3 regions of the Clostridium thermosuccinogenes genome follow, and region 1 is predicted to be linked to each of the others. Evidence: riboswitches for the same ligand, from Rfam matches in the RefSeq annotation. Region 1 holds a riboswitch; each other region holds the start of a gene.
What was found. A riboswitch is a leader RNA that binds a small molecule or an ion and turns the genes downstream of it on or off. The one in region 1 is predicted to bind cyclic di-GMP.

Region 1 (10,855 bases):
AGCTAGCCCTTAAATCCTGAGACTTAAGGACTAGCTACATTGTAAATCAATCTTTGTTGGGGGGATATATTACTCTATATTTTTTTTCATGATTTTTTACACATTATCTTTTAGTTGCTTGTTCTCGGTTGCATTATTTCCCTTATCCTTTTTAAACATCATTGGCATCATCACAAGCATCATAATCGGACAAAGAAACGGTATGATTTTGGATAAATAGATGCTGGTTCCGGGAAGGATTTTTCCTATCAATGGTAATAGAAGCACTAAAATTACTGGTCCGCCGCAGCACAACATCATCATCAAAATATGTGATATATGACCTTTATGCTTACCTTTATGTTCATTTTCCTGATGCCTGTCATTTCCGTGACAACATTTCATATTCCGTCCTCCTTATTAATACGGATCTTCAGACTTTTAACATTTTCCGCCTATTACAGCTTAATTAGCTGCTAACTCAATCATTCTACAACATATACAAATTTTATATATTGCTATGGCCTTTATTTTAGCAGTTAGATATGTAGATTTTATGAAAAAAAGTACAAGTGAAGAAGAAAGACTAAAAAAATTGGGTCAAAAGCTTTGCTGGAGAATATATGAGTTTCTTAATGAAATGTCAATATTCTCAACATAAAGTTTTTTCATTTATATATTATAGTCTTCAATATTAACGTTAAAGTAATTTTATGACGTCTGAGTAGATATAATATACACCCTGCTCGCGCTTTTCGTTGCTTAAGCAGCTACTAATGTGTTAATGCATTAATATTTTATTTTAATACTATTAACAATTATTTCATATATTCTCCATTAAATCTTCACATCTTTTTCCTACGATAAGTCCATAAGATATTTAACAAATTGAGAGGTGTTTGATATGAATGAATATTTTGGTTCGTATGAAAATAGCTATAATTATGAATCCGATGATATTGTGGAAGAGGTAAATAGGGTTGAACAGGTGGATACCTCGCAAAGATTTCAAGTAAGTACAAAGAAAAAATCAAATTTAAAAACTTATATATCTCTTGTTTTGGCAACTTCCTTAATAAGCAGTACTGCAGTAGGTGGAGCTCTATATTCAAAGTTTTCAGGTGAATTAAAAAAACAGGAGGCATTGATACAAAAGGCAGGTATCGTTTCGACTATTAATAACTCCAATAGTAGCTCAATAGATAGAGGTGGGGTAATAAAAACTGCTCTTGTCAAAGGCTCTACCGTAACTGAAATAGCGAAGAAAGTAGGGCCTTCAGTAGTTGGCATCAGAATGTCTGTAGCCAATCCGCAAAGCAGGTATTTCGGAGTAGAGATGGGACAGTCTAAAGCAGAGGGTTCTGGTGTTATCATAAGCCAAGATGGATATATCATGACAAACTATCATGTAGTAGAATACGCAGACCCTAAGAATAATGCAAGTAAGAACTCTACATTGGAGGTGTTTCTTCCGGATGGGAGACAGGCAAAAGCTACATATGTAGGAGGTGACAGTAAAAACGACTTGGCTGTTATTAAGATCGAACTGGAAAACCTTCCTGTAGCTGAACTTGGTGATTCTTCCCAGTTGGAAGTAGGGGAATTGGCAGTTGCTATTGGCAATCCTTTGGGAATGGAATTTGCAGGGTCTGTAACTGCAGGAGTAGTTAGCGCACTGGATAGAAAGGTTGCTGCAGATGATAAAACCCTTAACTTGATTCAGACAGATGCAGCAATTAATCCCGGGAATAGTGGTGGGGCACTTGTAAATTCGCAGGGGCAGGTAATAGGGATTAACACAATTAAAATCTCTGTTGCTGGAGTTGAAGGCCTGGGATTTGCAATTCCAATTAATGATGCGAAACCGATTATTGACCAGTTGATATTGTTTGGATATGTTAAGGGAAGGCCTTTAATAGGTATTTCAGGTATGGAGATCACCGAGACAATCGCGAATCAGTATGGACTGCCAGTTGGAATCTATGTAATGGACGTGACAGCGGGAAGCGGCGCAGATAAAGCCGGAATAAGGAAGGGAGATATACTTGTAAGTCTTGCTGATAAGGAAGCCAAAACTATGAAAGATTTGGATGAGATTAAGAAGGGCTATAAAGCAGGTGATACAGTAAATGTTGTTGTTGTGAGAGAAGATGGAAAGAAAACCTTAAAGCTGGTATTCTCTGAAGAGAAATAAAAGCTGGGGGATAAGAGTAGGCCTTTTAGTGATGAACATGAAGAAACTTGAAAAGGAAAATAACACGCTTTGACAAATTTCAACATGGCTTTTAGTATATAACTATAAAGGAGCAAAAACGCTAACATAATTTGTAAAACTAAATGAGGCAACCGAAAAATCCGATATTTTTGTTGCTAACACAAAAGATAAAGGATTGACGATGCCTCGATGAACATTATAACATGTACAGAAAGTTTAAGGAAGTTCCTTATTGCATTAAGACTGACACTTTTACTTACAAAGCCTCAACTTGCAAACCTTACAAGCATAATTGCTTCCGCTATGCAAGGCGGCTTTGGTGGAAAAATCAAGAATGTACCGGAACTCAGCATGCGTAATGTTCACCGGACTTCCATCTGGAAGTTTTTATCGAGATCACCATGGCCTACAAGCCTTGTTATGGATAAATACCAGTTATACGTACTGGCACAGATAAGCTTACAAGCCCGGAAAACAGGCTGTCCTGTATATGCGATACTGGATGATACTATTTCCGAAAAGACAAAGCCCTCGTCAAAGGCTTTGAGACCAACAGAAGGTTGTAGTTTCCACCATTCGCATCTCAGGAAAAAGCGTGTTTACGGCCACCAGATCGTATGTGTGCTTCTGGAATGCGGGGGACTAAAGCTGCCTTATTATATGGAACTTTATGATAAGGTTAAGCAGAGTAAAATCAACATGGTGCGTCAAATAATCGAAGCACTGCCGGATTTTCCGACAAAGGTATACGTCCTGGGAAACAATTGGTATAGTGCCTGTTCTGTAATAAAAGCTGCCCATAGCAGAGGTTTTGAGTACATTGGTGCTTTGAAGGCCAACAGGGTCCTTTATTATGAAGGAGGCCCAAGATTAGGACAGAAAGTTAATGCGTATGTGAAAACCCTTACTAAAAAAGATGTCCGCCTTGTCACCGCGGGCAATCAGAAGTACTGGGTTCACCGTGTTAACGGGTTTATCAAGAGGCTCCCTAAAATCGGAGTAATACTGCTTAGTTGGCCTGAAAACAAGCTGTTTGAAGAAAATGCCACGCATGTTTTTTACAGCACATGTAATCTTTCAGAAGAAGTTATTCTATCAACTTACACCGAAAGGTGGACGATAGAAATCTTCTTCAGGGATAACAAGATGCAGCTTGAACTTGATAGATACCAGGTACGTGGAAAACAGGCAATCCGGCGATTCCTGACAATTATTGTGCTCGCTTATGCCTATTGTATAAGCATATCATCTGATGATTGCCGTACCCTGGGTATTCAACGTAAACATGTACGCAATGAAATTAAACAAAACTTGATTGCCTATGTTTACGAACAAGCTTGCCATGGTATTCCGTTGTCAAAGATCAATGAAGAGCTTGGTATAGCCATATAACCATTTATTGGTATGAAATTTGCTCATTTATAGTATATAATAGTAAGTGTTATCAAAATAAATAAAATCGATAAAGGCAAACTTGTTGAAAGACAAGGACGCAAAGCCTCGGGTCTAAAGCGATTTACCGCTATGATGGCCGGGTTGCCGGGACTAAGCTGCTTTAGGCTCATTGGTGTTTTATAACATCAGTGAGCCTTTATGTATACAACCATTATTACTTATAGTAACGACTTTGAGCCATTATGACTTTGATTTGCCGGAAAGGTGTTTGCAAGTTTGCCAGGGAATCCTGAAAGGAAGTGGTGAGTATGTCGCCGGTTAAAGTTGTAATGGCTGATGATGAACATGGAGTAATGCTTTTACTATGCTCGATTCTTAGTAAGCTTGAAGGGGCTCTGGTTGTTGGAACAGCGGAAAATGCTAATGATATCATAAAGCTTACAATAGAGCATAACCCGGACTTAGCTTTTCTTGATATTGAGCTGCCTGATATGAAAGGAATAGAGTTAGCCGAGAGGCTGAGAGAAATAAAACCGGATATAGCAATAGTCTTTATAACCGCACATCAGGAATACTCTCTCGATGCATTCAAACTGTATGCATCCGATTACATATTAAAGCCAATTGATGAGGATAGAGTAAAATCTACATTCCGACGCATATATAAGATGCTGGAAATATCAAAAAAGAGTAATACTTCCCAAAATACGGAGACCTGCAGAATTTCAATAAATCTGGGCAGTGAACGAGTCTTTATAAAGCTGGATGAGATATTTTATATAGAAAAGTCCGGACGTCATACCCTTATCTCCTGTACCAACGGGAAATTTAAAACCCGACAAACCCTGCAGGAACTGGAGAAGTACTTAGGAAAGATGTTCTTTCGTTCCCATAAATCTTTCATTATAAACACCGATCGGATTGAAAAGATAGTCTCTTTTCCCAATTCATCGTATTATGAGGTAAAATTCAATAATTGTGAAGACAAGGCTTTACTTAGCCGTGATCGTATGTCTGAGCTAATGAAGTATTCTGATTATAATGTCTAAGGGGGTATTGCGATGGATGTTATGCCGTTAATCCCCTTTTTAGGTGTATCTGTTCCTGAAAGCCTGGTTTTGTATTATATGGTACTAGCATTAACAAAGAAACGGGAGTCACCGTTTGTAGTAATAATCCTTTCCCTGCTGACTTCGATATTCTCATTCAGTATCCGGACAATGCCAGTACGTTTTGGTATCCATACTATATCACAAGTAGCACTCATGACTATATTTTTGAACCTCTTTTTCCGATTGCGCTGGCATACTTCAGCAGTTGTAATGGTACTTTCAAGTGTGTTTTTGGGATTGGCGGAGGGAATCTCCGTTCCACTTCTGGCTTGGATTTTTAATTTAAATCTTGAACAAATCATCTCTGATCCTTTGCTAAGAATACTTTTTACTTTGCCTCACTTGATTTTACTAGCAATATTAGCGTATATCATCAGCAAACGAGGATGGCGCTTACCGTTAATATCAGAAAAATTGGGAATAAAAAATGAGTCTGACAAAAGAACAACAAAGCAACTCATTAGGCAAAATTGTCTTTTGGCATTATGTCTGGTACAAGCTTTAATGCTTGTTTTATTAAATCTTAGTTTTCATGCCTACAATTCAGGTGTTTATCCCAGTTTTACACTGAAAACCCTAGTAGAAGTTGGTAGCATTGTTTTATTGATTTCTGTTTTAGCTACGATATTTGTATCCGGATATCTGCTAAAAGTCATAGAACGCGATGCAAAATTGGAAACAGAGATTCATTATGCCAGAGAGAGACATAATTTGCATTTGCGTTTGCAGGTTGAGCGTCATGATTTTTACAACCATCTTACTGCCATTTATGGATATATAAAGGCTTGTCATTACGACCAGGCAGAAACCTATATCGAAAATCTGTATCATACTGTCAGCCGCATAGGAAGCCTCCTGAAAATTGAACCTCCGGAATTAGCGGCTATTATAAGTACAAAACATGAGGAAGCAAAAATCAATGGAATCAAATTCTACTGGTATGTAAAAATACAAGACGGTTCTCTTCCACTTTCGCCGGAGGATCTTACTCAATTAACCGGTAACCTTCTGGATAATGCTTTAGATGCAGTAAAAATGAATGGTTCCCCACGAATAGACTTAGTTCTAGTATGCAATAAGCTAGGTTTGGAATTAAAGGTATCCAATAACGGCAGCCCCATCCCTCAAAATGCTAGGCAAAATATTTTTACTGCCGGATATACAACTAAAAGCATTAAACAGCATAGCGGTCTTGGGCTATATATAATTAAGCAGATTATAGATCGTTATGACGGTCAATTACAATTGAGAGAGCCTGAAGGCTATACCGGTGTGGAATTTATGATTTATATTCCTTGGAATAAATATAAGCGATAATTGTTCTGATTACAATAATGAACATTCAGTTTATATGTTACAGTAGGGAGGCACCAAATACTTAGTTTTTTTATATTCATATACATTTCATTTTGTGAGTATAGTACTGACATAAATAATACGAACTGATAGGTAAGATTTTCTTTGTTTTTAAAGTATAAAGAAGTAAATCACCTTCTACATTACATTTTTCGTTCTGATTTTACGAATAAATGGACATCTTGATTACCCAAAATATTCGTATTATTATAAATGCATATGGGAGGTGTTTAATATGCTGTCAAGATCAGATATTGATATTATTGAGCAGTACGTTGATGATAAATATTTTGATAAAGATAAATTGATTAAATATCTCAATATGCACTCTATCGTTGGAAATGAGATTTTTTCGTACTGCGATAAAAAAGTTGGACGTAATGGTTCTATTTCTTATTCAAGTTGGTTGGATGATAAATACGGGTATAAGCCACTGCCTGTAGCAAAATTTATTCGTAGAATACCTTTTTATTTCTATGTAAACGATTATTCGAATAATCACGTGGGTAATTTGCATTGCCTTATTTCAGGAATCATACGAGATGATAAAGATGAAAAAACTTTAGAGAAGCTATACCAGGCACTTGAATACATGCTATATGAGAAAAATCTTTCATTGACGGATATATTCTGCTACATAGTGGATCAGACTCATCATGTGTGCAACACAGAGATGTTTTTTCAATGGAAACATTACTTGCAATTGTGTGATGAACTAGGAAGCAACGACTATCTACCGGACTGCTTTATTACAAGCTATAATGAGGCATTGGAGAAGAAAGGACTTCCCCCCATCATTTATGAAATAGGAGAGATAGGAATAGGTGAAGTAAGCTGGCGGACAGGAACACGGATTGAGTTTGAAGGTACTTTTCCGTGCGACAAAAACGGTCAACCTATAATGAAATGGATAGGCCTACGAGTTAAAAATGCAAAGAGCATTACTTGCTCACAAGATAAGTCTAGCCGCGGACGGCTATTTGTTGAGATTACTCCCTACACTACAATTCATGCTCTAAACTGTTATAATAATAAGGAAGATGATGATTGTTGGTACCAAATTTATGCGGGTCCGCAAACTATGGAATTTGATTATGAAATCCTGAAGATTTACCGAAAACGTCTCAAATATACCCAAAAAGATGTAGCTGACGCAATTGGTGCTACTGTTCGCACTTATCAAAAATGGGAAAATGGAGAGACCACACCTGATGGACACTATCTACTGAGACTTCTTAACTGGCTCGACATTCGTGACATTCAAGATATTGTACGGTATACAGAATAAATTTTCAATGTAAAAACATCATCAAGCTTATGATAGATAGATTTTCATGTGATTGAAAATAAGGCTACGGTGAAGATTGAGTAGCATTGTAAAGAAGAATGGGTTTTGAGAAGGGGAATTTCAGAATGGAAACGCCATCTAAATATTTACAAAAAATAGTTAATCAAATTACTTACAATGAGGATGAGCTAAAAATATACTGGGGAGATGATCGCTATGTTATGGGGTTCCATTCTCCTACAATGACAAATCTAAATAAATATTTTTCAATTAAAACGGTGTATGACACAATTGTAGATATAGACCGGAAAATTAAATATTCATTTAGAAAAATATTAAATATGAATTTGCCGGAAACTTTAGAAGGATACAATCCTTTTAGTAAACAAACTGATAATGAGTATTGGGCAATGTACTATGTTGAAAATATAATATTTCGCACCTCAACATTGTGGGATTTGTTGGCTCAGCTATATAACATTCATTTTGACCTTAAATATGATATTGATAAAGTTTACTACCGCACTTTATTTAATAATTGTGCCCAGGGTAAAAATGCGATTCCACAAGCTAAGCGTATTGATGCATATTTTAGGGAAGAAGACAATATGGATACTACTCCATGGGGTGGAAACCATGCCTATGTTACTGAGTTTAGAAATAAAATGACACATCGTAATGCTCCTAGTATTTCTGCGATCAATCAATACGCTACAGAACTGCGTCCACCTGCAATGTATGTGTTAATACGAGTTATCGAAGATTATGCTCAAGTTTCCCACTATATTAAAGAATTACTAAGTCAAATTGATTTTGAAAAATTGCTATCGGAAATTATGCCTTAAATAATATCTGCTGTGAAAATAATGTCTGCCCCATATGGAAATGATAAAAAATATTGTCAATAAAAAATCTTTTAATTTTCTCAGTCCCTGTATAAGGGGCTTTATTCTTTTGGGAAATACAACGATTCAGACAACAATTCCTACGAGTTAAGACGTTATTTCAACAGGTTGCAAAATTACCCTAGGAAATATATGGAATAGATGATACTATGGAGCCAGAGGTGACATGGATGAATGAAATTTCAATTCATAAAATTGGACAAGCATTAGGAACATATGTGGCAGAAAAAGTTTCCAGGGCAGATCAGACAGGAGTTCTATCTTTCGGTGCAGAAATTTTGGTAGGCTGTATTATAAAATTGTGTATTCTCTTTTCCTTTGCTTTCATCATGGATATAGTCCTTGAAGTTGCGATATTACTTATCGTAACTGGGATCATTCGCACCTTATCAGGTGGAGCACATTGTTCAGCATACTATAGGTGTTTAGCAATAAGTGTTTTAATATTTACAGTATTGGGATATTCCATCAAAGTAAATTACCCTTTCATCCGGCAGTTACATCCTGCTATTTTACTTGGCATTCTCGTATTAACATTTGGTTTATATTGGATCTATCCTCCGCAGGCCCCTTCCAATAAACCTTTTAAGGACAAGAAAATAGAATTAGCTTTCCGCTGGTACACATTACTGGCAGTTGTGATTTTATCTATTACTGCAATTGCCTTAGGGTCTAATAGTTTGCCAGCCTGGATAATATCATTTGCACTGCTATGGCAAGCCTTTACATTAACACCTTTGGGACATAGATTTATTGGCTTATTCGATATCCTGCTTACTTTTAAAAAGAAGACCAGCTAATTAAAGTCAAGAGCTTTTTTTGAAAAATAAAAGAATTTTTCAAAAAACACATGAGCTAAAAAAGGCATGACAACAAGACCACCCAGGTGAAGTAGACATAAAATAGCTGGTCCAAAATAGTAAGTTGCTCTTTGAAAACTAAACATCAAGTAACAGTACTATTAAGCTGCTGTATGCTTTGCTGCAAGATTCTTCGCATGTTCCTGAGGGCTACGTAGCTGATAAGGCTTTCTATCCCTAAGAACAGCAAAAATATAATTAACAAGCTTACGCATAACAGCTCCTAAGGCCACTTTTTTAGGCTTGTTCTGGCATTTGTTTTTGTAATATTCCATCAGTACAGGGTTGCAAGCTGTTTTGTCACGCTTAGTGCGGATATTAGCAAGAGCAATTGTGAAAAGTACCCTGCGAAGCAGCCTTGACCCCCTTTTTGACATCTTGTTTTGTGTGCCGGTAAACTCTCCGGACTGCATTACAGAGGGGTCAATGCCGAAATAAGCAACTAGCTTGCCTGGCTTTGAAAAAGCTGAAAAGTCGCCAATTTCAGCCAGAATGGTAACAGCAGAGATAAGTCCTATACCTGGAATGCTTTGTAGAAGCTCGAGAGTCAGTGCCAGCATGGGTATGTCCTTTGCCATATCTTCAGCAATCAATGAACGAATGGCTTTGAGGACTTTCTCAAGGTTTTCCTCCAAGGTTTTAATCATAGAGATATACACCCCAAGCATGGCAATATTTGAAGAGTTATTAATGCTCAAAGGTGCAAATTCTCTGGCCTTGGAGACCAAAAGCTCATACTTTGCAGTTGACCACTTAAGGCTTCTGCGGGAATTCTTTTGTATCAGTGCAATCAACTTGTTTCTGTTGGCTTTAAGAATATGCACAGGCGTAGGATATTTTTCTAATACTGCGAGAGCAGCCTTTGAAAAGATGTTAGGGAATACATCCTTGAAGTTTAGCATGAGTTGGTCAACAATACCTGTAAGCCTGTTTTTGTAGGCAGTAAGTTCGTCAGAGAGCTTGTAGTACTGTCGGCAAAGGCTTCGCAGACATTCAATATCTTCATCTGGGATATTAGTAGTTTTAAGCTCCTGAAATCTGTATAGCAGGGCAATTTTCCGGGCATCAACTTTATCATTTTTCACTTTCCTGATTCCAATATTTTTGATAGAATCAGTTTGGATGGGGTTTATGATGGAAACCTCAAATCCAGCTTTACAAAGTGAATGGAAAAGGATTTTGTGATAGTGCCCGGTGGATTCCATGACGACGAAAGGCCTAGAATCAAAGTCCTTTTCCGTTTTTTTCAGTAATTTAACGGCTCTTTCAACGTCAGAACTGGAATCATGGCGGATCTTCATGCGGGCAATTACTTCATTGGATGGAGAAAGAATTGCCATCTCACTAAAGAATTTACCTACATCGATTCCTGCCATAGGTCTGAAATTCATAAAAAATGCCTCCTTTACAAGATGAATGGACTTAAAAGTCTCCATTCCTTCCCATGTAAGCAAACAACCTTGCATGTGACACGAGGAACCAGCTTTAAGCTGGCCTCAACCAGCCAAATCATGTAGACTTACCGGAATGGATAAATACTCTTTTTTACGGGTAATCGGCCCGCTAAGGTCCGTCCCAGGAGGTGAAACACACACCTTCCAAGTCCGGAAAATATTATACATGATTGTCAAAGTTCAGGCCAACAGATGCTGGCATAATGGCTAAGATGTGAAGCCGGATGATGTGCTTGATGTTTGGAAAAGTATGAAGCTTAAAATGTTATGTTAACTATAAAAATTGATGGG
Region 2 (10,855 bases), 1.5 Mb from region 1:
CGACAGGTGGATCTGATGGCCGCCAGGAAATTGAAGGAGCCATAAAGCCATTGTTTTCCAGTATAACAATGTAGTACTAGTCTATATTAAAATAAATTTCTACTTATTTCAAGAAAAATTTTGTTTACGGCAATACCACATATTTAACAAAGATGTGGTCTCCCTCCCTAGTATTCTTCGGCACAGCAATTTTTATTAAAAGCTTATTACTTTTATAGATTAAGTCTTTTTGATTAAAATATAACCTTCGTGTATAATTGAAACCTTTGTGCTAACTTAATCATTTTATCACTATATAAAATTGGTTTGAATTCATCTTATTGAAAAGGGTGGTTGTTCCGGAAAGATTCAGAGCACATGGCAGACAATACATCCACTATTAGCTGAATTCACGCCCAAATAGTAAAGAAAAACCAGGTAAAAAGGACACTGCAGCATTGATATCTATCATTGACATTGCTGTTACAGCATTTTTACTAATGCTACAGCATGGATACCGCAGACAAGGCCAGGATATATCCGTTGCCGCCAAAGCCGCAAATCTGTCCTATGCATACAGGAGCTATTACCGATTTGCTGCGGAACTCCTCCCGAGCATGGATATTGGACAGATGCACTTCAACGGTCGGGATTTCCACAGCCTTTATCGCATCTCTTATTGCTATGCTGTAATGGGTATATGCACCGGGGTTTATTATGATTGCATCATACCTTCCCCTGGCAAAATGGATTTTATCTATTATCTCCCCCTCGTGATTGGACTGCACAAAATCGACGTCCATATTCAGGGCTTCCGCTTCAGCGACCACTCTTCTTGCTATATCTTCCAGCGTTTCGACGCCATAAATATCCTTTTCCCGCATACCTAAAAGATTCAGATTAGGCCCGTTTATGACCAATACTCTCTTTACCATTCTTTTTTACCCCCGTCAAAGCATTTTCGTAAATGTTTTTCAGTTCTAGCGCATCCTCTGCCATATAGTTTCTGGATTCACAGATTATCACCGGCTCCATGGCTTTCTTTATCAGAACCTCGGCCAGGTATTCAAACTCCGGGCCATACTGGTCATCGAAAATCCTCCAGTGCTTTTTTTCTCCCCCGGCAGTAAACTCAACACGGCTGAAATGGCAGTGCAGGTTTTTAAGCCTGTCGTAGCCTATGGCATTTTCAATCGTTATTATTACCTTTTCAAAATCGTCTATCGAATTTAAGGCCCCCAATCCCCTGGCATGCAAGTGTCCAAAATCAATCGTCGGTATAAGCCTCTCATCCAGCTTGCACATTTCCAGTATTTCTTCAAGGGAGCCCAGCTGGTTCATCTTCCCCAACACCTCAGGACATAGGGTAATATCTCCGTAACCCATGGCATCGGCTTGTCTGATGGTCTCCAAAAGGGTGGATACCGCCGTTTTAAACGCCCTGTCCCGGTTCCCCTTGCCGACTGATCCGGTGTGGATCACAACCCTTTTGGCCCCCATCCATTTCGCTGCCATAAGGGTGTCCAGCACATACCCGATGGATTTTTCCCTTTTTTCCTTTTCTTCACTGGCCATATTTATATAATATGGGGCATGCACGCTTAAAAAGATATCCTTTGCCCAGGCATTCTCCCCCAGCTTCCTGGCTGTAGATTCACTTATGTTAACTCCCCTTGAGCACTGATATTCGTAAGCACTGAGGCCCATATTGGCAAGCCATTCAGGCATATCCACCGATGACTTGTACCCCTGTTCGTAAAAGCTGTCCGAATTGCCGGATGGTCCAAACCTTATCATATTGCACTCCTTTGTCCGTTTAAGAAACTTCTAATAGTATATGCAGCCTCTTTGAATTTTACAAGCTTCATCCTCTTGGAACCCGTTAACATATATGATTGCCGTCGTGCCTCGGGTTTCGCTTTACGATAACCGCAGCCTTGGTGATGGCAGCTATTATATCCACTTCAAACTGCTGCATCAGAGAGTCCACCTTTGAGTACAGTTCTCCCTTTTCACTGACAACATATTTGGGCGGAAGGCTGTTCAATGCTATAGCGGCAACATCCATCCTGCACTTTTCACATTGGCATATGCTTATATCGTCGAGGATCTCCTCAAGCCGTTGAAAAACGGCTTCTTCCATGTAATTTTTAATATGAAACATGCTACAACCCCCATATCATGTATCCTTTGATCATATCATGGCCCCACAACAGAGCCACCAGAGTTCCGACAGCAATAAACGGTCCAAAAGGCACTGAATCCTTTCTTTTTTTCTTTCCCGCCACCAGAAGCCCGATGCTTGTAAAAGCTGCTGCAGCCATGGCAATGAAAACGGACACCATGCACAGCTTCCATCCCAGGATTAGTCCAATAGGCGCATATATCTTTATATCCCCCATGCCCATGGCATTATCGGTTTTGTATAAAACCTTTCCCATAAGAGCCACCAGCATCAGAAATCCTGAGCCGGGCAAAAGCCCCAGAAGATGCTCTTGCCATCCTTCTCCAAATATGTACTTGCAGCCGAACAGGTTGCTTGCAAGAAGCAGCACCGACCCCAGGAGACCCGCCAGCACAAGTTCATTGGGTATTATCCTGCGCTTTGAATCTACATAAAAAACAGCAATCAATAAGGCCATCAGAAATATGGCTGCAAAATATTCAATTGATATGGAATATCTTTTTAATAAAAGCATGAAGATAATTGCCGTTAAAAACATAACCAGCGGATTTGGCAGGCGTCGGCGCTTTTTTAATCCTTCCTTTATGGATGTTTCCGCAATCAGGCATTCAATCCATACATCCAGAAACATACCCGCAGCAAGACCGACAACACAAAAGAATATGTAATATGCCATCATATCGTTACCTTATCCTCTATCACTGTAAAGCACAGAGCTATACCTTTTTTACGAATATTATTGCATATTCGCCAAAAGGTGAAAAAATCCTTTATTTTCTGTAAATTATTCTATTTTTTGTGTTCTAGCCCCTGACAGGGGCTTGCTGCTTTTGCTTTTATGCCTTAATCTCCTGCCAGTGGCCACCATTGATGCTTCCGGCTACGCCTATGTGCTTTCCGTTATACATCTGAATTGGCTGAAAATATCCTTAAGGAGTTCTTCTCCAAGCTTTACTTCCGTCCAGATTTCATAGGCATATATACCTTGATAGAAGAGCATGCCGAGACCGTTTATAACAGTGCATCCACATCTCTCAGCTTCTTCAAGAAATCTGGTTTTTGACGGGTTGTATATCACATCGTACACGATCTGCCTTGCTGAAAAGTTGATGGGCTTTGGATAGGGATAACCATTAACATCGGGAAACATTCCCGACGAAGTTGTGTTTATTATTACATCGCTCTCCTCCAGAGAAACGTCGGCTTCTACATCGTCCCAGCCGTAATGCTCCGCCACCGGATGCAAATTATTGTTCACCAGCTGGCATATTTCCTCTGCCTTTGAAACAGTACGGTTTATCACGGTTATTTTTTTAGCTCCTTCAAGAGCCAGCTTTACGGCTATCGCTCTGGCAGCTCCTCCGGCGCCCAGCATTACCACTTTTTTATCTTTGAGTGTAGTGCCCGACTCTTCTTTAAAAGATCTGGAAAAGCCTTCTCCATCGGTATTATAACCGTACAATCTGCCGTTCATTATCTTTACGGTGTTTACAGCTCCCATAAGCAAAGCATCCTTTGAGATGTCATCAATAAACTTCATCACTTCATTTTTATATGGAACCGTAACGTTAAAGCCGGTGAAATTCAGCGCTTTCAATCCGCTGACCGCATCCATGAGCCCATCCTTTTCCACCTTCATGGGCACATATATCATGTCTATCCCGAGTTTTGAGCTTATCGTATTGTGAAGCAGCGGAGAAACAGTGTGTTCCACCGGGTTCCCTATAAGTCCCACAAGCTTTGTTTTCCCTGAAACTCTGCTATCGATATTCATTTCAACCCTTCTTATTTCAAATTAGTCCTTTTAATATTTTTATAATAGCTTTTCAGCACAACCTTCTCAAAAATCCTTTTAAGCCTGACAAAAATAAACTCCGTCTTGCTATCTATGGGCTTTACCAATATTGTAAATGCTCCTAATTTGTTGCCTCCATATATATCCGTAAATATCTGGTCTCCAATTACAGCAGTTTCGTTCTCTTTCAGCTCCATAAGCCTGAGTGCCTTTTTAAACGCGGCAGTTCCAGGCTTTGAGGCTCTGTGGAGAGCAAATATTTTAAGCCTTTCATTAAACCTTACAACCCTTTTCCTGGAAGCGTTAGAAACAATACATGTCTTAAAGCCGCTGGACTTGACCCGTTCAATCCATTTGACGGCATTTTCATCCGCATCTTTTACATGGTTTGGTACAAGAGTATTATCTATATCCAGAATGAGCCCTTTTATATTTCTATTTCTCAGAACTTCCAGATCTATATCCTGCACCCTGTCTACAATCATTTCAGGATAGAATTTCTGCAGCATTTCCATTCCTCCGGATCAAAATTTAAAAACAACATAGCTGCCAAAAGGGCAAATTATCCATAAAACTATGAATATCATAGCAGATAAAAATAATCATATCAATACAGGCGCATTTATTATTATGAAAAAATACTGGATTTTTAAACAGAAAAGTAGCATAATATATGTAAGCTTTGGCAAAGCATGAAGCATTAATGGAAAATTACCTTTTTCCGGCTTATGCTCTATATTTTCCGCGCTATGCCTGCCAAGGGCTTCGCAGCGTTATAAGAAGGCCTTCGGGGATGTAAAATCCGAAAACTTGCTTCAGCAAGCTCCCTTTAGGTAAAGATTAAATTGATAACATAACATCGATTGTGTTGCTTATACAATGCATAATTATACACAATTGAATGCTTTTTTATGTATTATTTCATTCGCATTGAAGTCTGCAATTACTTGAAAGGAGAGAATAGATATGTCACTTCAAATTAAGATTGAAAAAACCAAATTTCCGAAGCCGAAGCCAAATCAGGACAATTTGGGTTTCGGCCAGTATTTTACAGACCACATGTTTATAATGAACTACACGGAAGGCAAAGGCTGGCATGATCCAAGAATAGTACCATATGGTCCTATTCCCTTCGAGCCGTCCACCATGGTATTTCATTACGGGCAAGCAGTTTTTGAGGGACTGAAGGCATATAAAACCACAGACGGAAGGGTTCTTCTTTTCAGGCCGAGAAAAAACATGGAACGCATAAACATTTCCAACGACAGGCTTTGCATACCTCCTGTAGATCCTGATTTTTGCGTTGAAGCGCTAAAAACCCTGGTCAACATCGACAAGGATTGGATTCCCGAAGCCGAAGGGACATCCCTTTACATAAGGCCTTTTATCATCGCAACAGACCCGTATCTCGGAGTCAGAAACTCAAAAACCTATATGTTTATGATAATTCTTTCTCCCAGCGGAGCATATTACCCAGGAGGCATCAACCCGGTTAAGATATATGTGGAGCCCCGGTATGTAAGAGCTGTCAGAGGCGGAACAGGCTACGCTAAGACTCCAGGAAACTATGCAGCAAGCCTGAAAGCTCAGGACGAAGCCCATAATGAAGGTTATGTCCAGGTTTTGTGGCTGGACGGAGTTGAAAAGAAATATGTCGAAGAAGTAGGTTCTATGAATGTCTTCTTTAAAATCAACGGAGAAGTAATCACTCCGGCTCTCGAAGGCAGTATACTTCCGGGAATAACCAGGGCATCAACCATAGACCTTCTGAATCATTGGGGAGTAAAAGTAACCGAAAGACGGCTGAGCATACAGGAGTTGTACGAAGCCTCTGAGAACGGTACCCTGGAAGAAGCCTTTGGAACCGGCACCGCCGCTGTAATTTCACCCATAGGCGAGCTTAGCTGGGAAGGCAAAAAAATGATCATTAACAACGGTAAAATCGGAGAGCTTTCCCAGAAAATCTATGACACCATCACCGGAATTCAAAACGGCAGGCTTAAGGATGAATTCGGCTGGACCTTAGAGGTGAAATAAAAAGGATAATTAGAGTATGAGAAAAGACCGTCTGTTTTCCAATACAGGCGGTCTTTTATGCTTTCGCATGTTTCAGATAATAAGGAATCGACAGGTTCGGATAATCATATTGTATGCCTTCAATAACCAAGCTGTTCTCCTTCATGAGATCAATCACCTCAATATCCACATCTACCGCATTCTGTCTTATTACTTTTACGGTAGGACGCAGTGGGAAATTAGGTTTTATGCTTTCCACCACTCCGACATCTCCATTGCTGAGCCTGACCAAAGTCCCTATCGGATAAGGTACCACCCTTCTAACAAAGGCCTGAGCTGTTTCAAAATCAAAATGCCTTCCGGCGCTTCCCATTATCAACTCCAATGCTTCACTGGGAGAAACCGCTTTTCTGTATGGTCTGTCAGATGTCAACGCATCGTATACGTCAACGACGGAAATGATCTTTGCCAGCTTGTGTATCTGATCGCCTTTTAAGCCCCTGGGGTAACCTGTTCCATCCACCTTTTCGTGATGTTCCAGCACAATAACCTTAACGGCGGAAGCTAAGTTATTATCATCTTTTATGTATTCATATCCGTCCACGGGATGCTTCTTAATGATGTTAAACTCCGCATCATCCAGGGTGTCAGGTTTTGTCAGTATTTCGGTAGGTGTAAACGCCTTTCCTATATCGTGCAAAAGTGCTCCGACACAAAGGTCGCTGAGCTGCTTTTGATTAAGACCCATTTCGATACCCAGCACCAGAGACAGCACCGCTACATTTACACAATGCTCGTAGGTGTAATTATCGGCAGTTTTTATGTCCACAAGATTGATCAATGTATTGCTGTTGGACAAAACATCCTCAACTATCGACTTGGAAACCTCCTGCACATCTTCTATCTGCTCATCCTGGATTCTAAGCAGAGAACTGCTTCCTAGACTGCCTGCTTTTGTCCTATATGCCTTTTCCTTTTTCTTTACGTGGCTGAATAAATCCTTAACAGATTTTACTGCTTTGATTTTTATTTCCGGTTTTATTATGTCTTCAATCTCACTGTCACTAAACTCATCGTTTATATAAATCTTTTGAATTCCAGCCTTCTTAACGCTTTCAATCAGCATTTTATTAAAGCGGGTACCCTGCTTGAGCAGTACCCTGCCGCTGGTATCATACAATGTCTTTCCCAGAAAATATCCTTCTTTTACACTATTAATTGGTACCAGACGCAAATTCCTACACTCCCTGTTATGTCGTATATCATGAATGATAGCCCATAGTTGGTTAGACTGTAAGCTTTAGCTATTGCATATGCTTTTGCTAAATTTAATTACCCCGTTATCCCAACGTTAAACAAAAAGTCATGGCTAAACCAAAGCCATGACAATAGTATATACATGCATGTCATGCTATGGTAGCCCGGCTGTCATAGTGCAACACCTTAGACCCGCAGCTTTGTGCCCCTGCCTTTCGGCAGGTTTACCCTTTTCATAAGCATTTTAAATAGATCATGGAAAAAAAATCCTGTAGTACTATCGGATTTGTGAGTATTGAGCACTACATGGATAATCCTATAGACCTACACCGGCATTAGCTTATCATATAACATATAGGAATGTCAATATTATGAAAAACAACAGTTTATATGGTATGCATATTTTTAAAAAGTCGTAATAAGATTTGATAGATGCTGTTATGGGAGGTAGCACATGAGCTGGTATTTTTACATTATTATTGCTTTAATCATCATATCACTGGCATTCAGTTGCCGGTCCTTCAAGGTTATTTACCTTAAGAATCTGGTTCTACCTTCCCTGTGTGTCCTTTTTATTATATGCCTTGTCATATTCTCGAAAACTGCAGTTGCTTCAGCTTATAAAGGGATAAAACTGTGGATTGAGATAGTTTTTCCGTCCCTGTTCCCGTTTTTTGTGGCATCGGAACTGTTGAACAAAACAGGGCTTGTAAAAGCAGTCGGAATTCTACTGGAGCCGGTAATGCGCCCTTTGTTTAATGTGCCGGGATGCGGTTCCTTTGCTTTTGCCATGGGTATTACCAGCGGATATCCCGTCGGAGCAAAAATTACATCAGAAATGCGAAAAGAAGGACTATTGACCAAAGTTGAGGCAGAAAGGCTTCTTACCTTTACCAATAATTCCGGACCTCTTTTTATAATTGGGGCTGTTTCCGTAGGTATGTTTAAAATGCCCCGATTAGGTTTGTTTTTACTGGGATGCCATGTACTTGCCTCCACTACGGTGGGAATCATTTTCAGATTTTACGGCAGAAAAAAAGAAAGTTCCGGATACAATTTTAAAGGTAATTTGTTGAAAAGACTGAAAAATGAGCTGGCACCTTCCCATGCCGCCCTTAATCCGGGCAAGCTATTCGGAGATGCCGTGCGAAACTCGGTAAATTTACTGCTGGCTATCGGCGGTTTTATAATATTTTTCTCAGTTATCATCAATCTGCTGCTGGAGACCGGATTTATAAAAAGTCTATCGGATGCTGTATCCGCCATTCTTCGGCCTTTGGGAATAAACCAGGAAATATCGGCTTCAATAATAAGCGGATTCTTTGAAATAACCACAGGGGTAAACATGGCTGCTAATGCGGAGTATTCTCCATTAATCCACCGTCTGACAGCCGCCAGCTTCATAATGGGATGGGCAGGATTGTCGGTTCACTCCCAGGTTATCAGCATGGTTGGCGGCACCGACATCAGCATAAAGCCATATCTGTTGGGAAAATTCCTTCAAGGCGTATTTGCAGGAGTTTATTCCAACATATTATTAAATATAGTCTGGCCGGATCTTCTTGAAACTCATCCGGCATTTATAGCAGAGCATCCTGATGCTCTGGTCCGGCTTCAGGGAAATTTCTTTAACTCCGTAAGGTACCTGGTTTTGTCGGTCTTCTTGATGGCAGTCCTTTTTCTGATATCTTTTATAGCTGCCCGCAAAAAAGAAAAGCGGAGAAATAGAAAAACCGGATACTCCGGCTTATAAATCAGCCGTTTTATGTGCCAAAACTTCGATAGGCTATTTCAGCTCTTCTCTGTCGCTCTTTATAACATCTATAGTATCTCTTAAAATTTCTTCCACCTTATTCAGGATGCTGTCGGCATATTCTCTGGTTCCCAAACGTATATCTCTGGCATTCTTCTGGGCATTGGCAATAATTTCATTGGCCTGTTCATAAGCCCTTTTTGTTATTTCGTGCTCATCAACCAAAGCTGCTATCTTGTTTTCCGCTTCCTTGACTATATTGTTGGCTTCCTTTTGTGCCTCCAGCAGTATCCTTTGACGCTCTTCCTTGACCCATTTCGCCTGTTTGATGTCATCAGGCAGCTTAAGCCTTATCTCCTTGATGATTTCAAGAACTTCTTCCTTGTCAACCAGGCATTTTCCTAATACCGGAACATTTACGCTTTTTTCTATCAAATCCTCAAGTGTCTCTAAAATAGCCAGTATCTCCATCTTTCTCCCCCCAGGAATAGAATTGCTTCAGGTAATTGATGATGTTTTATCCTAAGTTCTAAATTTTCTGAGCACCGCATCCTTTATGCAATCCGGTACCAGTCCGTCGATGTCCCCGCCGTTTTTTGCCAGCTCACGAACAATGCTTGAACTTAAAAAGGAATAATTAACACTTGCCATCATAAAAAGGGTTTCAATTTCCGGGTTCTGTGTCTTATTAGTAAGCGCCATCTGAAGCTCGTACTCATAATCGGATATAGCCCTTAAGCCTTTTATAATGGCAGTAGCATTCCTCTTTTTCATATAGTTGACCAAAAGGCCGGAAAAACTATCCACTTCTATATCAGGCCTGTCTTTCAGAGCGCATTTTAAAAGATCAACACGTTCTTCCAGCGAAAATACAGGCGTTTTGCTATGATTTACAAGAACTGCCACAATCAATTTATCACATATTTTCGACGCTCTGTGTATGATATCCAAATGTCCGTTTGTCACCGGGTCAAAGCTCCCCGGATATACACATATCTTCAATAATATCTTCCTTCCTTGTGTCAAATATCGTCGGTTTTCACGTAAAATGCCAGTACGGTATCTCCGTATTTCCTGCTCCTCGTGAGCTTAAAAGGTCCGTACCTTTCCGAAACCTTATCGTCTATATCCATTTCTGCAACTATTATGCCATCAGCTTTCATTATATCATTTTTAGTCAAAATGTTTATAGTATCATCCACCAGATTTTTGTTGTATGGAGGATCCATAAATATAATATCGAACTTTTTGGATTGGTCATGCAATTTTTTTATGGAGCCTGCCACATCACCGGCAATCACAGTAGCTTTATCCTTCAGCTTTGTATGCTCAAGGTTTTCATTTATAATCCTGAAGCATACATGGCTTCTGTCTACGAAAACAACATGTTCCGCTCCCCTGCTTAAAGCTTCTATGCCCAAATTCCCTGTTCCGGCAAACAGGTCCAGAACATGGGCGCCGGCAATATAAGGTGTCAAAATATTAAACAAAGATTCCTTTACTCGGTCTGAAGTAGGCCTGGTTGAGTCTCCTTCGGGAGTTTTCAGCTTATGGCCTCTGGCACTGCCTGAAATAACCCTTAAAATAGCCATTCCTCCAATTTTCAAGCAAATTTCCTCACAGTATTTAATATATGTTATTTTATACTATAGTAAATAAATGTCAACATAAAGTTTACCATAAAAACATGTCTTACTCTTTATTTAACAGCCTTAAGTCGATGGCACGACAAATTAGTTTAGGCTTAATTCATCCAGCTTGTTCTTAAACTTGCATATAAGCGTCTCTCTAAGGAGCCTGTTTTCTTCTTTCTTAAGGAGCTTGTCCTCTTTCAGTATGTTAATGGCAGCTTCCTGGGCCTTTTTTAGTA
Region 3 (10,855 bases), 890 kb from region 1:
GCGCCTCTTTCCACGTTGACCCAAGGGCTCATGGATATTTTTCGCAAATTGGGTATTTTTCTTACAATGTCCAGCTTTCTGTCCAGAGGATCACAGCAGCCGTAGTATACCAGGCCAAATCTTTCAAACCATTTATTGCTGTAGTCCAGCTCAAACTCCTGATGCATTTCAGCTGAAACAGTTGAAAAAATTTGAGCAAGCCCGAAAGTCCATAAGTCTTTGGCTCTCGGCTTTTCAGGGTCGAATCCGGGGGCGGGGAGCTCATCGGTATAGGCGCCGGTGCAATGTATGGTTGTTTGGTTATATCCTAAAAGACCCTGTTCCTCCAGTTGATCGAGTAAAGATAAGTATGCATCGGTAAGCCTTGTCATAAGCTTATGAATGAACTCAGGCCTGTCTATCAGATCATACAGGCAGTTCTCCACGCCTTTCCACATGCTGATCTGATCCCATGAATGAATATTGGGCAGGCAGCCTTGCAAACGCACGTCCAATATTCCGTCCAATAGTTCATGAGCCATCTCAAGGTTTTTCTCTGTGGCTTCCTTGTCATACCATACCTTGGGAAATTTGATTTTTTGCAAATCATCTTCGGTTTGCAGTTGATCAATAAATTTGTGGCTGACCACGCTATTTCTCGGGTCGGTGGAAGTGGTCTCCTCTTTAGCCTGTATGCCAAAGTCAGTGCCGTGTATTACTTTCTGAATTTCCACATAAGGCTCCACCACCATATCTACGGGCATATGCTTCCAAAGATAGAGCGTCCTTCGTAAATTGCCCTCCAGCCACTGGGAAAAAGGATGTTCCGACCGGATTATCAACTCCCCGTCGGTGTCCATCTCATGCCAGGGCAGTTGATCCATCATAACCATAGGCCTTTCGGGTTTAAGGCCATTTAGCTTTTTCCAAAGCTTTCTTTTTTCTTCCTGTACCGGAAGGGCAGCTATCTCTGCTACTTCCTTGGCCAGTTCCCTGATGATTTCCACATCCTGTTTGCTGAAATACATCTTTAACACCCCTTGATAATAGTATTTGTGAGTTTTAGTATATGAGTTTTCTGTACGGTCCTTTAGGATTTACCTGGATTTTATATAAAAGAGTTAAAACATTAGCTTTGTCTGTCCTAAAATATTTTGCTCCACCTGTCAAATTTGACTGTTTATTTGTGCATTTTAATTATATAATTATATTGATAAAAAATAATCTGATATAATGATATGTTTTAACTATTTTGATATCACCGAAAGGATGAAGGCTATGCCTTTGATCGATAATCAAAAACCCAAGACATATACCTTCGATATGTTCCGGACTCCGGACTCACCGGTGCATGCGGCCCACACCGTTTTCAGGAAAAGCACTACTGATTTTCATTCCCACAAGGACTTTTGTGAATTTTTCCTCGTCAGGAAAGGAAGCGTTATACATCATTTGAACGGGAAAGCGCATATGCTGACTTCACAATCTGTGGCATTTATATTTGCGGGGGATTCGCATTCCATTGAAAATGAATCCTCATCCTCCATCATTACAAATATCGCTTTTCCGGCTTCTTTTCTGGAAGAGCTGCTGAGTCTTGTTGGACTGGACTTTAAGCGGAACAGTAATGTTGTATACCAGTTGGAAAACATGGATCACCATTTATGGAATACCCTTGTCAGCAAAGTAAATCTGTTTTTTCTGCCCGGGGAGTCTTTTCCTTACTCATCCCGGTGTATGCTTCTTTACAGCCTGCTTTCCACTCTTTTGCTGGAGTTTAGCGAACTCAAGCCGGTCAGTGATTTGATTCCTCCCTGGCTTGTGAAAGCCTGCAAGGATATGCGCAAGCCGGAAAATTTCACCCAGGGGCTTGCTGCTTTTGTGCGGTTGAGCGGAAAAAGCCAGGAGCATCTCACCCGGCAGTTTAAAAGGTATTATCACGAAACGCCTACCGAATATATCAACAACTTAAGGCTTCAGGAAGCAGAAGCTCTCCTTCTGAATTCCAGTGAATCGGTTGCTGACATATGCTATAAAGTGGGATTTAATAATATGTCGTATTTTTCCTATCTGTTTAAAAAGAAAAACGGTGTTTCTCCCCAGAATTACAGAAACCGCAATGCGGATTTTTTCATGCGGAATTAACAACAGGCCTGTCAGAAATGTTTCAGAAAATATTTTTCAGATTAATGTGATTTATACTGAGCTGATATAAAAACGGGATAAACAAGATTATTACAAGCAGCATACAGGAGTAAGATATTGCTCGAGCCTTGAGAATATGAAAAGAACAATATGAGCTTTTTTATTTAGATAATTCACTACCTTTCAAAAAGTGAAAATTTTCTATTTATGCATATTGACATGACTGTAAATATAAAATATACTGTATATATACTATATATACAGTATATTTGTTGAAGGGCGGTGAATGGTTGAAAATTATCATATCAAACTCTTCGGATAAGCCCATTTATGATCAGATTGTGGAGCAAATAAAAAACCTTATCATAAACGGAGAACTGGCAGAAGCAGAGATGCTTCCTTCCATAAGGAACCTTGCAAAGGAACTGCAAATAAGCGTGATTACCACCAAAAGAGCTTATGAAGAGCTGGAGAGGGAAGGCTACATTGTGAGTGTTCCTGGAAAGGGGTCTTTTGTTTCAGCTCAAAACAAGGATCTGCTAAAAGAGGCCAGGATACGGATAATTGAAGAGAAGCTGGCGGAAGCGGTTCAGGCTGCGCGGACCGTCGGAATATCAATGGAAGAACTGTCGGAAATGCTTAAGATATTATATGAGGAGGGATAAGATGGAACCGATTTTGGAAATAAAAGGACTGCGCAAGAGTTATGGGGACTTTAGCATCAAGGGTATTGACCTGGTGCTGGAAAAAGGATATATAATGGGCTTTATAGGCCCTAACGGTGCGGGAAAAAGCACTACCATCAAGCTTATTATGAACCTGTTGAAGAAGGACGGGGGAGAAATCAAGGTCTTCGGGAAGGATAATGTTAAATTTGAGCATGAGATAAAGAACAGGATTGGTTTCGTTTATGATGAAAACTATTTCTATGAAGAGCTGACGATTTCGGAGATGAAGTGGATTATTGAGCCTTTTTACAAAACATGGGATGAAAAAGCATATAAGAAGTACATCAAGAAGTTTGAGCTGCCGGAGAAAAAGAAAATCAAGGAGTTATCAAAAGGTATGAAGATGAAGCTATCTCTGACGATAGCGTTATCCCACAATGCCGACCTGCTCATCATGGATGAGCCGACCTCGGGATTGGACCCACTGGTAAGAAGCGAGCTTTTGGAAACTTTGTCCGAGGTGATACAGGATGAAAACAAAGCGGTGTTTTTCTCAACCCATATCACATCGGACCTGGACAAGATCGCAGATTATGTAACCTTGATCCACAATGGAGAAATCCTTTTCAGTGAGTCCAAGGACGATATTTTGAGCAATTACGGTATGGTTAAAGGCGGAAAAGAGATTCTGGGGAAAGATGCATCTCGTGATTTCGTAGGGGTAAGACAGAACCGATTTGGATTTGAAGCCTTGACCAAAGACAAAAATCAGATAAAAAGAAAGTATGGCGACAAAATCCTTATAGAAAAACCTACCCTGGAGGAGATAATGCTTTATCATACAAGGAGGGAACAGAATGCTGTATAGTTTGATCGTGAAAGACCTGCTGATACAAAAAAGATATGTGGCTTTTAGCCTTCTTTATCTTCTTGCTTTGATTTTTGCCTTTCAGAATATGGAATCGGTTGTTTTTTCCGCAGCGGCCACAGGGGTGGTATATATTCTATTGACGACATCCTGTGCTTATGATGAAAAGAACAAGACAGATATAATGATAAACAGCCTGCCCATAAAAAGGAGCCAGGTTGTAGCCGCAAAATATCTCGCTGTATATGTTTTCTTTTTGATGGCTACCGTGGGCTATGTTATATTTTCTAATCTTTTATTGCTTTCAGGAGCGCCCATCAAAGTTTATCCAATGACACTGGACAGCTTTATGGTTGGAATGGTTGCGATCAGCATCATGACAGGCTTGAACCTGCCCGTATTTTTCAAATTCGGGTTTGCGAAATCCAGGATAGTCGGATTCTTGCTGTTCTTTTGCTTATTCTTTGGTGTTTCATACATCATGAAAGTTTTTCAGGAGTGGGAAAGGGTCGCATTAGACGGAGCCATAACAAAATTTATATGGTCCCAAGGAGATGTGGTCATACTGCTGCTGAAGGCCGTTGCATTATTGGCTTTCATAGCCTTGTCCTACGGATTGTCGGTGAAATTTTATAAGAACAGGGAATTTTAAAGATACAAATGTGAAAAAACCAAATGACAAAATATGAATTTACATTAAAGGTTGCTGATTCCTGCTTTGATATAAAGCAGGATTTCTTTGTGTGTGCATGAATAAGTATGCTGTATAAGGATGTCAATAAGCATAAACACAGGATACAAAATATTACATTAGATTACAAAACAATATAATAGATTACAAAACATTTGATAATATATTGAAAAATGACAAAGTTGTGATAAAATTATTACTTGGTAGGAATAATTTTACTGTATGGAAAAGGTTATTCTTACATTAATTAGCTTGCATTGAAAAAGGCAAACTCATCGAAAGGTGAGGACGCAAAGCCACAAGTCTAAAGCATGAGAATGCCATGACGGTTGGGTTGCCAGTGAAGTTATAGGTATTGAAAGCAGGGAAAGGATCGGGCAATTTAAGATCACTCTAAATGCGCCTGACCCCTTAATCTCTTTCCATGAAGTTATAACATAGGCAGCTCAATCGCTACTTATGTCAGTGTTAGTGGAGGAGATTAAGTTGCGGAAAATCAGTATTGATGACAGCAAGTTCAACTATTCTATAACGCATTGGTTTCAACCCATATACTGCTTGAAGAATTTAAGCATTATAGGGTATGAGGCATTGCTTAGAGACGCTTCGAAATTACACATTTCCCCTAACCAGATATTCAAAGAAGCCGAGGAAAAAGGCTGTCAGAGCACACTGGATCTTATGTCTATCAAGACTGCATTAAATAACTTTAGAAATGAATCAAACCTCATATTTATTAACATATTTCCTTCCACGCTTTTAAAAGGCAATTTTTTATATTGGTGGGATACCAATATACCCGAGGATATGCCTGTGGTGCTGGAGCTTCTGGAAAATGAGCCGGTTGAAAACTGGAAGGAGCTTAAGAAGGTGACGAGGGGACTTCGGGCGAGAGGTGTTAAAATTGCAGTGGATGATATGGGAGCAGGATATTCTTTTTTTCAACAGTGGATAGAGTTAGAACCTGACTATATAAAGCTGGATCGATATTTTGCCAGCAATCTCGCCGTAAATCCCAGGAAACAAAGAATTGTAAGATTTTTAGTTGATCTGCTTGTAGATTCAACGAAATTGATAATAGAAGGTGTGGAAACAGAAGCTGACCTGAATGCCGCTGAACTTTTGGGCATATCCTATGGCCAGGGATATTACCTGGGGAAACCATCGCCTAAAGAAAATTTAATCCTGTAGAATTTTAATGTATTATAAGAAAGAACTGTCGGAAATTGTCATGTAATGACACATAATTTGCAGAGACAGGACGGATTAATTTTTATGCATTATGTACTGGAATGAAAAGTTGATAAGGGATAGAATAAAGAGAAACAACGATGGATGTTGTTGCATACAGAGAAATCTTCCGTGTATACCACGGGATAAAGGCAGAACAATCGTTTTGCCCTAAAGATGGCAGTGGCATAATATGATTATTTAAAAGCTTGGATAAATCTGTTAAGTTTCAGGTTTATTTGAGCTTTTTTTTATGATAAAATAGTATTTGTATACATGTATTGTATGTTAATGCAAAAATATGTTTAATCATAAATTGTTTGGGTAGAAATATAGCTATGCAAGGAGTAAAATGATATATGAAACTAATGCTCTTGTGATATTTACGAACTTTGAAGTCTTGGAGGGTAGCGCATTGTCACCTATTAAGCTTCTAAAAACACTGGCTGTGGCGGTCAGTAAAACTAAAAACAGTAAAGGCACAAGATTCAGCCTTCTATTCAAAAAGGAAGAAAAGGCAGTTAATGATTTTAGTCCTTTATATTTATCGGCAAGATTATCTATTCTATGCACGTTTTTGGGCTTCCTGTGGATTGCCTTTTCTGACAAAATTATCTCAGATATTATACAGGACAAGGAAATTTTTGCCTATGTCAGCATTATGAAAGGTTGGGCATATGTGATAGTTTCCTCCGTCGTTCTGTTTTTGCTGGTCTATCGTTTGCTTAAACGCATCAAAAAATCCGAAGAAGAGCTCATGAGAAGTTATGAGGAGCTGACGGCCGCCCACGAGGAATTGGAGTCCTTATATGAGGAAATTGCAGCTTCCGAAGAAGAATTGAAACAGCAATATGATCAGCTTATTGAAAATGAGAAAAAGATGCATTATCTCGCATATAATGATACGCTGACCGGACTACCCAACAAGCTATCCCTTTTGGAAAATGCCAGCATCAATAGTTTATGTCCCAAAAAGAACAAAGCAGCGATTTTTTTTGTTGATATGGACAACTTCAAATATGTCAACGATACCATGGGACATGCTTTTGGGGATAAGTTCATAGCCAAAGTGGGTGAAAAGCTGTCCTCTCTTTTAAATGAGGAATGCTCCATTTACCGAATCGGAGGGGATGAATTTGTCATCATCCTGAAGGATATTAAGAGCAATGATGATGCGGTATCCTTTGCAGAGTATATATTAAATGGCTTTGTGGATGGGTTGGAGGTAGACGGCATTTTGATGAGCACAACTTTAAGCATTGGAATTGCCATCTACCCTGAGCATGGGGAGAGCATAATTGAATTATTGAAATGTGCGGACATTGCCATGTACAGGAGCAAAAGCCAGGGGAAAAATGGCTATGTTATGTATGACAAGTGCATGGACAAGGCCTTGAACGAGAGGATTATCATAGAAAAGCATTTGCGATCGGCATTGGCAAAAAGCGAATTTGAATTGTACTATCAACCTCAACTGGATTTGAAAATTAAAAAGATTATCGGACTTGAAGCTTTATTAAGGTGGAAAAGCCCTGAACTAGGTCTCCTATCACCTATGAAGTTCATCGGTATAGCTGAGGATACACGCCTTATTATACCTTTGGGAACATGGGTGCTGAGAACATCCTGTGAGTTTTTAAAAAGCCTGCACCAGAAAGGATTTGAAAATCTGAGCATATCCGTTAACATTTCAATACAGCAATTGCTCCAGTCGGATTTTGTAAATATAGTCAGAGATGTACTGGAAACCTGTGATTTAAAGCCGGAACACCTGGAACTGGAGATTACGGAAACCATGTTGATGGAGTCTTTTGAAAGGATAAGACCAAAGCTATGCGAATTAAAGGAGCTGGGAGTGGGAATTGCTCTGGATGATTTTGGCAAAGGCTATTCTTCCCTTAGCTATTTAAGTCAGCTGCCGATTACTACATTAAAAATTGATAAATCTTTCATAGTTGATATTCCTACCGATGATGAAAGCAAGGTGCTGATAGGACAAATTATTGCCTTGGGTAGAAAACTGGGTATGTGTGTGGTAGCTGAAGGCGTGGAAACAAAGGAACAGCTGCAATACCTGGTTAAAAACCAATGCGACAAAATTCAAGGATACATATTCAGCAAACCCCTGCCCGAAAATGAAATAATCAAACTACTTTAGAAGTGCCAGAAGCTAAGGTATAATAGTATATAGTACTTTATGTAAAGAAATATTGCAAGATAGGAGGTATATTATGTATTTTGAGTGGAAAGACTCTTACGGCGTGAATATTGCTGAGATTGACAAGCAACATAAGAAGTTGTTTGAAATTGGGGGTAAGATTTCGGATCTGGTACTGGCAAAGGATGGTTATGACCATTATGATGAAATTATGGTCGTTTTAGAGGAATTGAAGGAATATACCCTAAAGCATTTCAGGTATGAGGAAATGCTCATGGAAAAGTATGGTTTTGAAGGACTGGACCAGCATAAAATTGAGCACATGTTTCTGGTAAAAAAGCTTGAAAGAATGAAAAATGAGGACATTGATGCAAACCAGGAAGAGACACTGCTAAACCTTATAAACTTCGTATCCGACTGGATAGCAGGGCATATTTTAAAAACGGATATGGGATACAAGGAATTTTTCAACGCAAAGGGCATCAAATAATATAAAACGGGGAGGAAAAGGATATGGCCTTTGAATGGAAGGACCGCTACAAACTTGACATTGAGGAAATAGACAAGCAGCACAGAAGATTGTTTGATATTGGGGCAAGGGTCTATGATCTTGCGGTTTTAAATGACTCCTATGATCACTATGATGAAATTACACAGTTGATAGTCGAGCTTTTGGATTATACTGAATACCATTTTACCTTTGAAGAAAATCTCTTGGAGAAATATAATTATGGTGAATTGGATAAGCAGAAGCATGAGCATGAATTCTATGTCCGGAAGATAAAGAGCATTTCCTCAAAGGACATTGATGCGGATCAGAAACAGGCAACCTTGGAAATCGTAGATTTTTTGTCCGAATGGATAAGCAGTCATATTTTGTTCTCAGACCGGAAGTATGCTGTATATTTTAAAGAAAACGGCATTAATGTTTAGAAGCTGCAACAAGCTTTAAAAGACACCATTGGAGAAAGGGGATATGGATACTGGTGTTTTTTGGCTTTACATATCTATCGGAAAAATATGCGATGGGAATAACCTTTCGAAAAAAGAAAATTCCGAGCTGATACCTATAGGGGCATCATCTCGGGATTTTCCGTATAACAGCCTTATTTTAATGCTTTTGGCAGGCATGTCTTTTTATTCTCCAGGTTGTCCCATGCCTTAAGTACACTGCTTTCAAGTCCAGTCTTCTTTATCCTCCGAATTGTGGGAGTCGTCGGAATCCTGGGACTGGTTCTGCAATTCCAGCCATGCCCTGTACTTTTGCTCAAATTCTCTCTCGTGTCTGTTTTTTTTCCAGAAAGGGTTCGGATGATTTTTTGTTATCTCCAGCAGTTCTCTGTATGTCATTTGAATACCTCCAATATATTATTTTGATTCACTGCCATTGTATGAAGCTGAGGACCAATTGTGCATTTATGTAAATCTTACGGTACAAGGCTTATGAACGAGTATTTTTAACGACATCATTTTTGGTATACTGAAATCATATACGATTGCTTCCATCTTTAGCATGATTCGTGGTAACTGTTTCTTTAGCATAAAGCAGATGATAGTTTTCCAAAACTGCTGTTTACAAGCTGCTTTATCCGTATATAATATAAAGAAATTACTTTTTTCTTGGGGAGTTAAATAATGGAAATTTACGAAAAGGTTAGCACAGGCCTTAAAGGTATTGATCAGGCTATTGACCGGCTAAGGTTGGGGGATAACGTGGTATGGCAGGTGGACTCAATAGCCAGCTATAAAAGGATGGTGGGTCCCTATGTTGAACAGGCAAAGCTGGATGGAAGAAAGCTGATCTATGTTCGTTTCGCAAATCATGAACCGGTGATAAAGGAAGACCCTGAAATCAAAATATTCAAAGCTGATGCGAAAAAGGGCTTTGAAAGCTTTGCCACCACTGTTCACAGCCTGGTGGAGCAGGAAGGAAGAAAAGCGTTTTATGTCTTTGACTGTCTGACAGATCTGCTGGAATACTGGCATTCCGATCTGATGATCGGAAACTTCTTCAAGGTTATATGCCCTTTTCTATATGAGTTGGATACCATCGCATATTTTGCCATAATGCGAAATGCTCATACATACAGCACCATTGCAGGCATTCGTGAGACCACCCAGGTTTTAATAGATTTATATCAGGTGAAGGATAATATGTATATTCACCCCCTTAAGGTCTGGAAGCGTTATTCTCCTACCATGTTCCTGCCCCATTTGGTTAAAGGTCAGGAAGCCATATGCATTACCTCCAGCGCCGAAGCAGCTGAATTGTTTTCCGCCATTAACCGCAGTGAAGAGCGTCTGGATTACTGGAATGTCATTTTTAATAAAGCAAAGGATGTATTGAAGCAGGAACCAAAACAGCAGGAAGAAACCAAAAGGTTCCTGATGTCCATGATTATAGGTGACGAATCAAGGATATTCGAGCTTTGCGATCGTTTTTTCACATTGAGGGACATCCTGGCAATAGCATCCAGGGAGATAGGAACAGGATTTATCGGGGGAAAAAGCATAGGTATGCTCGTTGCCAGAAAGATACTGGAAACAGAGGGAAAAGACCGATTCATTCCCTTTTTGGAGCCCCATGATTCATACTATATAGGTTCGGATGTTTTTTATACATATATTGTTCAAAACAATCTGTGGAAGCTCCGCATGAAGCAGAAGACGAAGGATGGATATTTCGAATTTGCTCCTTTGCTAAAAGAAGGGATTTTGCACGGAAAGTTTCCGGAGAGCATTCAGGAGCAGTTTATGCAGATGCTGGAGTATTTTGGCCAGTCTCCGATTATCGTGCGCTCCAGTTCGTTGCTGGAAGACAATTTTGGAAATGCCTTTGCCGGCAAATATGAGAGTGTGTTTTGCGTAAATCAGGGAACTCCCGAGGAAAGGTATAAAGCTTTTGAACAGGCAGTGCGCACCGTTTATGCCAGCACCATGAATGAGGATGCTCTGGCTTACAGGGTCAACAGAGGACTTTCCGACAGGGATGAACAGATGGCAATATTGGTACAGCGTGTATCCGGGGATTATCATAAGGATAAATTTTTCCCCCATGCTGCAGGCGTTGGAAATTCCTCAAACCTCTATGTGTGGGATAAGAGCGTGGATATGAA

Region 2: another riboswitch for cyclic di-GMP. It lies ahead of CDO33_RS06720 (HD-GYP domain-containing protein); the one in region 1 lies ahead of CDO33_RS13685 (LytR/AlgR family response regulator transcription factor).
Region 3: another riboswitch for cyclic di-GMP. It lies ahead of CDO33_RS09700 (EAL domain-containing protein); the one in region 1 lies ahead of CDO33_RS13685 (LytR/AlgR family response regulator transcription factor).

Annotation. Positions count from the first base shown of each region.
Region 1 covers NZ_CP021850.1:3,099,324-3,110,178, reverse strand. The annotation lists gene CDO33_RS13700 (hypothetical protein) at 97-384, opposite strand; gene CDO33_RS13695 (S1C family serine protease) at 884-2,173, shown strand; gene CDO33_RS13690 (transposase) at 2,384-3,586, shown strand; cyclic di-GMP riboswitch class I at 3,652-3,738, shown strand; gene CDO33_RS13685 (LytR/AlgR family response regulator transcription factor) at 3,898-4,638, shown strand; gene CDO33_RS13680 (sensor histidine kinase) at 4,651-6,018, shown strand; gene CDO33_RS13675 (helix-turn-helix transcriptional regulator) at 6,293-7,345, shown strand; gene CDO33_RS13670 (Cthe_2314 family HEPN domain-containing protein) at 7,471-8,190, shown strand; gene CDO33_RS13665 (accessory gene regulator ArgB-like protein) at 8,421-9,050, shown strand; gene CDO33_RS13660 (IS110 family RNA-guided transposase) at 9,212-10,501, opposite strand.
Region 2 covers NZ_CP021850.1:1,555,266-1,566,120, reverse strand. The annotation lists gene aroQ (type II 3-dehydroquinate dehydratase) at 483-914, opposite strand; gene CDO33_RS06750 (TIM barrel protein) at 880-1,776, opposite strand; gene CDO33_RS06745 (late competence development ComFB family protein) at 1,862-2,143, opposite strand; gene CDO33_RS06740 (prepilin peptidase) at 2,145-2,843, opposite strand; gene aroE (shikimate dehydrogenase) at 3,051-3,938, opposite strand; gene CDO33_RS06730 (YqeG family HAD IIIA-type phosphatase) at 3,950-4,468, opposite strand; gene CDO33_RS06725 (branched-chain amino acid aminotransferase) at 4,926-5,996, shown strand; gene CDO33_RS06720 (HD-GYP domain-containing protein) at 6,052-7,209, opposite strand; cyclic di-GMP riboswitch class I at 7,388-7,471, opposite strand; gene ylbJ (sporulation integral membrane protein YlbJ) at 7,687-8,985, shown strand; gene CDO33_RS06710 (ATPase) at 9,019-9,456, opposite strand; gene coaD (pantetheine-phosphate adenylyltransferase) at 9,508-9,987, opposite strand; gene rsmD (16S rRNA (guanine(966)-N(2))-methyltransferase RsmD) at 10,008-10,592, opposite strand; gene recG (ATP-dependent DNA helicase RecG) at 10,719-10,855, opposite strand, start outside.
Region 3 covers NZ_CP021850.1:2,207,861-2,218,715, reverse strand. The annotation lists gene CDO33_RS09725 (hypothetical protein) at 1-1,007, opposite strand, end outside; gene CDO33_RS09720 (AraC family transcriptional regulator) at 1,213-2,124, shown strand; gene CDO33_RS09715 (GntR family transcriptional regulator) at 2,415-2,789, shown strand; gene CDO33_RS09710 (ABC transporter ATP-binding protein) at 2,791-3,660, shown strand; gene CDO33_RS09705 (ABC-2 transporter permease) at 3,650-4,312, shown strand; cyclic di-GMP riboswitch class I at 4,607-4,693, shown strand; gene CDO33_RS09700 (EAL domain-containing protein) at 4,838-5,542, shown strand; gene CDO33_RS09695 (putative bifunctional diguanylate cyclase/phosphodiesterase) at 5,997-7,739, shown strand; gene CDO33_RS09690 (bacteriohemerythrin) at 7,813-8,229, shown strand; gene CDO33_RS09685 (bacteriohemerythrin) at 8,253-8,672, shown strand; gene CDO33_RS20825 (hypothetical protein) at 8,916-9,089, opposite strand; gene CDO33_RS09675 (PEP/pyruvate-binding domain-containing protein) at 9,375-10,855, shown strand, end outside.